Regions from separate parts of the Bradyrhizobium sp. CCBAU 53338 genome, predicted to be linked through region 1. Evidence: predicted binding sites of a transcription regulator. Region 1 holds the regulator's gene; the other holds the start of a gene.

Region 1 (4,414 bases):
GAGCTTCTCGCCATCCGGGCTCTGGAACAGATTGGACATGTGCCAGAGCTTGGTCGCCTGCTCCTGCAACGCCTTGACGAGCGCAGGATGGGCATGGCCGAGCGCGTTCACGGCGACGCCCGAGGTGAAATCGAGATAGCGATCGCCATTGGTTGCGATCAACCAGACGCCTTCACCGCGCTCAAAACCGATGTCGGCCCTGGCAAAAACGGGGAGCAAATGCGGCGCTGCGCTGTTGGTCATGACGATCACTTGATTGTTGCGGACGGCCGACGCGTGCATTGCGCAACGCACCATTGACCGGCCCGGAAAACGAAACGTGCCGCCTTTTAAGGGCGGCACGCACGGCCATTTTAGGCCTGGTGATCCGGGTGTCAATGCCGCCCGGAAAGCCTCGCGAAACGCCGAATCCGTAGTCTTGCGGTGACGATTTTGCAGGATTTTCGCCACGGAACATGTGGAAGCGAGTCGGCGGACTCTTGCGCGCGAGTCACGCCATATTGTAGCGTTTGGCTTGTCAGATACGACATCTCGTGCAGCGGTTCTGATCCCAAGAGTCCTCATGTACCGGCGTAAACGTTCGGGCGCACTTCGCGCGCCCGGCGAGCCTTAAGGGATTCCGGCGGCACGGGTTTTTCGAGGCTTAGGCATTCGTTGTGCGGCCCCAGGATGGCGGGCGCGCGGCGAAGGAAAGGGTGCAATGACGGTTTTGACCTGGTCCGACGATCGCGTCGAGCAGCTGAAAAAGCTCTGGGAGGCCGGACTTTCGGCCAGCCAGATCGCCGCCGAGCTTGGGAATGTCACCCGTAACGCCGTGATCGGAAAGGTGCACAGGCTCGGCCTGTCCGGCCGCGCCAAGAGCCCCTCGTCAGCGGCTCCGCGGCCACGCAAGGCACGTCCTGCGCAGCACATGATGCGGGTGAGCAGGCCGATCGCGCGCGGCAACACCGCACTGGCGCAGGCCTTCGAGGTCGAGGTCGAGGCCGAACCCGTTACCTACGACAACGTGGTGCCGATGAGCCAGCGGCTCTCGTTGCTCGAGCTGAACGAAGCCACCTGCCACTGGCCGGTGGGCGATCCCTCGAGCCCGGATTTCTTCTTCTGCGGCGGCAAGGCCCTGTCCGGCCTGCCCTACTGCGCCCAGCACTCGCGCGTTGCGTATCAGCCGGCAGCCGATCGCCGCCGCGCACCGGCCAAGCCCGGCACGCGCTGAGTACAGCTTGAGACCGACATCGTCCCGGCACCGGCCGGGGCGAAAAAGAAAAGCGCGCCACCGAGCGCGCTTTTTTTGTTTTGCTTGCGGGCAGCTAGGTAGCTAGCCGGAGGCCTGCTCGGCCTTCGCGAAGCGATCGTCGAGCGCGTAGCCCGCGCCGCGGACGGTGCGGATCGGGTCCTGCTCGCGGCCGAGATTGAGCAGCTTGCGCAGGCGGCCGATATGCACGTCGACGGTGCGCTCGTCGATATAGATGTCGCGGCCCCAGACGCTGTCGAGCAGCTGCTCGCGCGAGAACACGCGGCCGGGATGCTCCAGGAAGAACTCGAGCAGACGGTATTCGGTCGGGCCGAGATCGATCGGCCGGCCCGAGCGCGCCACGCGGCGCTTTTCGCGGTCGAGCTCGATGTCGCCGAAAGCAAGCACGGTCGCGAGCCGCTCCGGGCTGGCGCGCCGCAGCAGCCCCTTCACGCGCGCCAGCAGCTCGGGCACCGAGAACGGCTTGACGATGTAATCGTCGGCGCCGGTCGCAAGGCCCCGCACCCGTTCGCTCTCCTCGCCGCGCGCAGTGAGCATGATGATCGGCAGCTGCTTGGTGTCGGACCGCGTCCGCAAGCGGCGGCACAGCTCGATGCCCGACAGCCCCGGCAGCATCCAGTCGAGCACAATCAAATCGGGGATATGCTCCTTGAGGCGGGTGTCGGCGTCGTCGCCGCGCATCACCGTCTCGACGTCATAGCCGTCGCCTTCGAGGTTGTAGCGGAGAAGCTCGGTGAGAGCTTCCTCGTCCTCGACCACCATAATGCGTGCGCCCATGGTCTGGTCGCTCCTTGCCTGATCAGGTGTTCGGGACCGTCGTGGCGAACGTCGTCATGTCGCCCTTCGGCCGCTTGTCGGTGATCGCCTGGCCTTCGATCATGTAGAACACGGTCTCGGCAATGTTGGTGGCATGATCGCCGATCCGTTCGATGTTCTTGGCGCAGAACATCAGGTGGATGCAGAACGAGATGTTGCGCGGATCCTCCATCATGTAGGTGAGGAGTTCGCGGAACAGCGAGGTGCAGATGGCGTCGACTTCCTCGTCGCCCTTCCACACCGCCATCGCCGCCGGCAGATCGTGCGCGGCATAGGCGTCCAGCACCGACTTGACCTGCTGCTGCACGAGGTCGGTCATGTGCTCGAGGCCGCGGAACAGTTTGAGCGGATGGAAATCCGTCTCCAGCGCCGCGACGCGCTTGCCCATGTTCTTGGCGAGGTCGCCGATCCGCTCGAGATCGGTCGCAACGCGCATGGCGCCGACGATCTCGCGCAGGTCCACCGCCATCGGCTGGCGGCGTGCGATGGTGAGCACGGCGCGCTCCTCGATTTTCCTCTGCAGCGTGTCGAGCTCGGCGTCGATGGTGACGACGCGCTGGCCGAGCGCGACGTCGCGGCGGATCAGGGCATCGACGGAATCGACGATCATGCGCTCGGCGATGCCGCCCATCTCGGCCACCAGGCGGGTGAGCTCCTGGAGGTCGGTGTCGAAGGCTTTTGCGGTATGTTCAGAACCCATGTCCCGTCTCCTCAGCCGAACCGGCCGGTGATGTAATCCTGCGTGCGCCGGTCGGACGGCGACGTGAAGATCTTGCTGGTGTCGTCGAACTCGATCAGTTCGCCGAGATACATGAAGGCGGTCTTGTCGGAGACGCGGGCCGCCTGCTGCATGTTGTGGGTGACGATCGCGATCGTGTAGTTCTCGGACAGTTCCTGGATCAGTTCCTCGACCTTGGCGGTCGAGATCGGATCGAGCGCCGAACAGGGCTCGTCGAACAGGATCACCTCGGGCCGCACGGCGACGGTGCGGGCGATGCAGAGGCGTTGCTGCTGGCCGCCGGAGAGCGACAGGCCCGAGGCGTTGAGCTTGTCCTTGACCTCGTTCCACAGCGCGCCGCCGCGCAGCGCCTTCTCGACGCGACCGTCCATCTCGGACTTCGAGATCTTCTCGTAGAGACGGATGCCGAAGGCGATGTTCTCGTAGATCGTCATCGGGAACGGCGTCGGCTTCTGGAACACCATGCCGACGCGGGCGCGCAGCAGGTTGAGATCGAGCTTCGGGTCGAGGATGTTGGTCTGGTCGAGCATGAGCTGACCGGTGACGCGCTGGCCCGGATAAAGGTCGTACATCCGGTTGAAGATGCGCAGCAGGGTCGACTTGCCGCAGCCCGACGGCCCGATAAAGGCCGTGACGCGGTTGGTGCCGAGCGCCAGGTTGATGTTCTTCAGCGCGTGGTGTTCGCCGTAATAGAAGTTGAGATTGCGCACCGTCACCTTGGCCGGGGCCTCCGGCAACGGCTGCTGCGATGCCAGATGAGCGTTGGAACTCACGGATACGGACAGATCGGTCATTTTACGGTCCTCTCGGCGCCAAGAATGCGCGCGCCAATGTTCAAGGCAAGCACGGTGAGCGTGATCAGCAGGGCGCCGCTCCAGGCGAGTTGCTTCCAGTACTCGTAGGGGCTCTGCACGAAGTTGTTGATGGTGACAGGCAGGTTCGCCATCGTCTTGGTGAGGTCCAGGCTGAAGAACTGGTTCGACAGCGCGGTGAACAGCAGCGGCGCAGTCTCACCCGCAACGCGCGCGGTCGCGAGCAGCACGCCGGTGATCAGGCCGGAGCGCGCCGCGCGGTAGGCGATCTTCTTGATCACCAGCGAGCGCGGCAAACCGAGCGCACTGGCGGCCTCGCGCAACGGGTTGGGCACCAGCAAGAGCATGTCCTCGGTGGTACGCAGAACCACCGGGATCACGATCACGGCCAGGGCCAGACAGCCAGCGATGCCGGAGAAACCTCGCATCGGCACCACCACCGCGCCGTAGATGAACAGGCCGATGATGATCGAGGGCGCGCTGAGCAGGATGTCGTTGATGAAGCGGATCACCGAGGTAAGGCGATCGTGCCGGCCGTATTCGGCGAGATAGGTCCCCGCGAACAGGCCGAGCGGCGCACCGATGCCGACGCCGATCACGGTCATGATCACCGAGCCGACGATGGCGTTGAGCAATCCGCCTTCGGTCGAGCCGGGCGGCGGCGTGCTTTGCGTGAAGATCTGGAAGTTGAGACCGGTGACGCCGTTGTAGAGCAGCGTCGCCAGAATGAGCGCGAGCCAGGTGACGCCGAACAGGGCGGCGGCAACGCACAGGACGCGAATGACGATGTCCTTG
Region 2 (4,414 bases), 1.2 Mb from region 1:
GCTCGCCGCCACCAGCTCGGCCTCGGTCTTGTCGGACGCCAGCGCCATCGGCGCCTTCAGCGTACCGTGAAAGCCGTATTTGCGCGGGTCTGTCGTGATGTCGTGCCAGTCCGGCGCGACATGCAGCGCTTCCTGCGGAAACGAAACTTCGTCGCCGGTGTAAGCCTCGTAGCCGAGCAACTCGGCACCGAAGCGCGAGAGTGCGTTGTCGGTGCCGGCGGCAAAATAGATCGCGTAGCGGGGGAAACCTGTCATTGCCCGAGCATAACCAATTTATACCGCAACGACAGTCTCGCGCGGCGTCGCAGCCGCGCCGCGGAGCCGCGTTGCATCGGTGAGATGCGCGAGCTTGCCGGCCGCGAGCACTGCGACGAGCCGTGGCCGCAGCGGCATGCTGTCGTCCACGAGCAGGATATCGGCACGATGGCCGGCAGCGAGCGTGCCGCGATCGGTCAGGCCGGTCGCTTGCGCGGGCGCCGACGAGACCAGCTTCCAGGCCTCGCTCAGCGGCAGCACGCCGTCTGCGGCAAGGCGGAAGGCAGCGAGCAGCGGCGCCGGGTAATAATAGTCCGAGGCCAGCACCGAGCAGAGACCCTTCGCGATCATGTCCGAAGCCCTGGTCCAGCCGGTGTGGCTGCCGCCCCGCACGACGTTCGGCGCACCGTAGACGATGGCATCACCGGCCGCCGCGGCCTCGCGCGCCGTCTCCTCGTTGGTCGGAAATTCGGCGAGCATCACGCCCATGTCGCGAAACGACTTGCGCATCGCCGGCGTCGCGTCGTCGTGCGACAGCATCCGCACTCCGGCCGCGCGCGCCGCCGCTGCGAGCCGGGTGATCGAGGCCGGAACATCGGCAGAGCGCGAGACGATATGCGCGACGAGCCCGTCGAAGTCGTCGCTCGACAGGCCGGTCCGCTCCACCATGCGGTTGCGCTAGCGCGGATTGGAGATGTCGGCAACGACCCCGTCCATGTGGTCGTTGAAGGCGAACAGGTCGACGCGGCCCGCGGCCAGCCATTGGCCGATCTCGGCCTCGGCATCGAGATTGTAGGTCTCGTGCCGCAGGTGGAAGCGGGTGTCGGCGGCGAAGTGCGGGCGTTGCCGCTCGATCGCCTCGAGCAGGCGCCGTGCATTGTCGCCGCTGCGCAGGCCCGGCTCCCACGACCATGTCGTGGCGTGGAACACCGTGGTGATGCCGTTGCTGATCACCTGGCGGTCGGTGTCAGCCAGCGCGACGTCGATCGGGAAGTCGACACCGGCCCGCGGCATCATCTGGCGCTCGAAAGCGTCGCCATGAATGTCAACGATGCCGGGCAGCACCAGCAGGTTGCGCGCGTCGATCGCCAGCCGCGCGCGGCCGCGCGGCGCATCGATCCGCGCGATGTCGATTCCGGATACGGAGAGTGAAACTTCGGCGAGCTCGGAGCCGATCAGGGTCCGGCCACCTTCGATGAAAATGTCTGTCACGCGACCGCGCTTCGTTTGCTGGACGGGGAATGCGCCCCTGCTTCGTATGTCGTCAGGAAATCTTCAATTGCGAGCTTGCGGAAATCGGGCAGCGCTGCACGCAATTTGTCGTGATCCCAGTCCCACCATGCCAGCTTGGCCAGCCGCCCGGCAACCTCCTCCGAGAACCGCCGCCGCACGATCCGCGCCGGGTTGCCGGCGATGATGGTGTAGGCCGGCACGTCCTTGGTGACGATGGCGCCGGCCGCGATCACGGCGCCGGTGCCGATGTTGCGGCCCGGCAGCACCACCGCGCCATGGCCGATCCAGACGTCGTGTCCGATATGGACGCGATGCTGGCGCCGCCAGTCGAAGAACTCGTGATCGTCGCTCTCGCCGGGGAAGTAGGCGCTGGAGCGGTAAGTGAAATGCGCCTGCGTAGCGCGATGCATCGGATGATTGCCGGGATTGATCCGCGTCATCGCCGCGATCGAGCAGAATTTTCCGATGGTGGTGTAGGTGATCTGCGCGTCGTTCACGACGTAGGAGTAGTCGCCCATCGCGACTTCGTGGAGGATCGTGCGGGCGCCGACTTCGGTATAAGCGCCGAGACTGGTCTCGTGCAGCTTCGCCGAAGGATCGATGGTCGGCTCGACCGATAGCGCCTTGGCCATGTTGCATCCTAAAATCAGAGGGCGGGGGCTCGTCATCGAGTCGCTCGATGACATCATCATGACGTCGCGATGACAGGGGATGAGGTGTGTAGGATCGCCGCACCGCAATCGCCGTGTCACACAGACGTTAAAGGCCGGCGATAGCGGTGGGCTCCAGCTACTCTGGAGCCCTGCATGCTGGTGGTTGAAGGTCTGACGTGCCGCTTCGGCGCAAAAGCCGCGGTGGACGACGCCTCGTTTCAAATCTCCCCCGGCGGGTTCGTCGGCGTGATCGGGCGCTCGGGCGCCGGCAAGTCGACCTTGCTGCGAACGATCAATCGCCTGGTGACGCCGACGCAGGGCCGTATCGTATTCGATGGTCTCGACGTCACCGCACTGCGCGGCAAGGAGCTGCGGCAGTGGCGGGCGCGCTCGGCGATGATCTTTCAGCAGTTCAACCTGGTCGGCCGGCTCGATGTCCTGACCAACGTGCTGATGGGGCGTCTTGCCACTATGCCCGCCTGGCGCTCGCTGTCGCAGATCTGGCCCGAGCAGGACAAGGCGCTGGCCATGTCCGCGCTCGAACAGTTCGACATCGCTGCGCTCGCCGCCCAGCGTGCAGACCAGCTCTCCGGCGGCCAGCAGCAGCGCGTCGCGATCGCGCGGGCGCTGGTGCAGCAGCCCGACATCATCCTTGCCGACGAGCCGATCGCCTCGCTCGATCCGCGCAACACCAAGATCGTCATGGATGCGCTTCTGCGCATCAACAAGCATTTCGGCATCACCGTGCTGTGCAACCTGCATTCGCTCGACCTGGCGCGCAGCTATTGCGATCGCCTGATCGGCATGGCGGCGGGCCGCGTGGTGTTCGACGGCGCGCCGTCCGCGCTGACCGACCTCGTCGCGCGTGAGCTCTACGATCTCGAAGCCGCCGACGTCATGGGCGGCACACCTGCCCCGGCGCCCGAGGGCGTTCCGGCACTCGGAACGGCCGCCGCGGCCTGAGCCGCGTCGCATCCGTCGTTACCAGTTTTTCCGTCAACCAATCCTGTCAGATGAAGAGGGCATCATGATCACTCGCAGATTAGTTCTTGCCGGCGCTGCCGCGCTGACCTTTGCCGGATCCGCTTCCGCCGAAGACTGGAAGTCGAAATATCCGGAGATCACCTTTGCCGTGATCCCGGCCGAGAACGGTTCGGGCGTCACCGAACGTTACGGCCCCTTCGTCGATTATCTGTCGAAGGAACTCGGCGTGAAGGTCACGCTGCGCGTCGCCAACGACTATGCCGCCGTCATCGAAGGCCAGCGCGCCGGCAACATCCACATCGGCTATTACGGCCCGGCCTCCTTCTCGCGCGCACGTCTGACCGGCGTCAAGACCGATGCGTTCGTCATCGACGTCAATTCCGATGGCTCGAAGGGTTATTACTCGGTGTTCTACGTGCTGGCGAAATCGCCGTACCAGAAGATCGAGGACCTCAAGGGCAAGAATCTGGGGCTTGTTGATCCGAATTCCACTTCTGGCAACAACATGCCCCGCTTCAAGCTGAACGCGATGGGCATCGATCCCGACGCCTATTTCTCCAAGGTCGTCTTCACCGGCAGCCACGAGAATGCGGTGCTGGCGCTGGCCCAGGGCACCGTCGACGTCGCCGCCAACTGGTGGAACGCCGACGACGATTCCAACCTGACCCGCATGCTCAACAAGGGCATGGTCAAGTCGGCCGACGGCACCGTGATGAAGAAGGAGGACTTCCGCATCATCGTGAAGTCCGACCTCATCATCAACTCGCCCTACGCCTATCTCAGCAGCCTCCCGGACGACATGAAAGCCGCGATCAAGAAGGCCTTCCTCGATGCGGCCCAGAAGGACCCCGAGGCTTTCAAGAAGCTCTCCGACGGCAAGAACAAGCCCTGGGAACCGATCGCCAACGAGGATTACAACAAGACCATCGAGCTGATTAAGTTCGTCGACAATCTGCGTAAGAAGGCGTCCTGAGCTCGTCGGGACGACGTACTGGAGCCGGGTCGATGGACCCGGCTCTTTTCTTGATGGATCTGTTCCTTCGATGACGATTGCGGTTTCGATCCTGCCCGAGCAGCAGCTCGCCGCCCTCAACGCCGCCTATGGCAAGGCGGTCGCGCGCAAGCGCCTGCGGGTGCTGGGGGGGCTTGTCGTGTTCGTCGCCGCGCTGATCGTGGCCTCGATCGGCGCCGAAGTGAACTTGCACACCCTCTTCACCTATTTCGGCAACTTCGTCAGCTATTTCGACCGCATCCTCACCCTCGACAGCGGGCAGCGGGTCTGGACCAAT

What was found. The regulator PhoB, encoded in region 1, activates phosphate uptake and scavenging genes when phosphate is short. The targets are predictions, from matches to a motif close to TGTCATNNANCTGTCAT.
Region 2: phnC (phosphonate ABC transporter ATP-binding protein) is a predicted target of PhoB. The motif match lies at 2,179-2,195, and genes of this name have one in related genera.

Annotation. Positions count from the first base shown of each region.
Region 1 is NZ_CP030048.1:7,022,391-7,026,804, forward strand. Features, by position in the region: gene XH90_RS33065 (aspartate aminotransferase family protein) at 1-243, opposite strand, end outside; gene XH90_RS33070 (GcrA family cell cycle regulator) at 701-1,213, shown strand; gene phoB (phosphate regulon transcriptional regulator PhoB) at 1,316-2,029, opposite strand; gene phoU (phosphate signaling complex protein PhoU) at 2,052-2,768, opposite strand; gene pstB (phosphate ABC transporter ATP-binding protein PstB) at 2,780-3,601, opposite strand; gene pstA (phosphate ABC transporter permease PstA) at 3,598-4,414, opposite strand, start outside.
Region 2 is NZ_CP030048.1:872,533-876,946, forward strand. Features, by position in the region: gene XH90_RS04175 (DUF1045 domain-containing protein) at 1-255, opposite strand, end outside; partial or broken gene XH90_RS04180 (alpha-D-ribose 1-methylphosphonate 5-triphosphate diphosphatase) at 274-1,467, opposite strand; gene XH90_RS04185 (chloramphenicol acetyltransferase) at 1,464-2,120, opposite strand; gene phnC (phosphonate ABC transporter ATP-binding protein) at 2,295-3,104, shown strand; gene phnD (phosphonate ABC transporter substrate-binding protein) at 3,169-4,098, shown strand; gene phnE (phosphonate ABC transporter, permease protein PhnE) at 4,169-4,414, shown strand, end outside.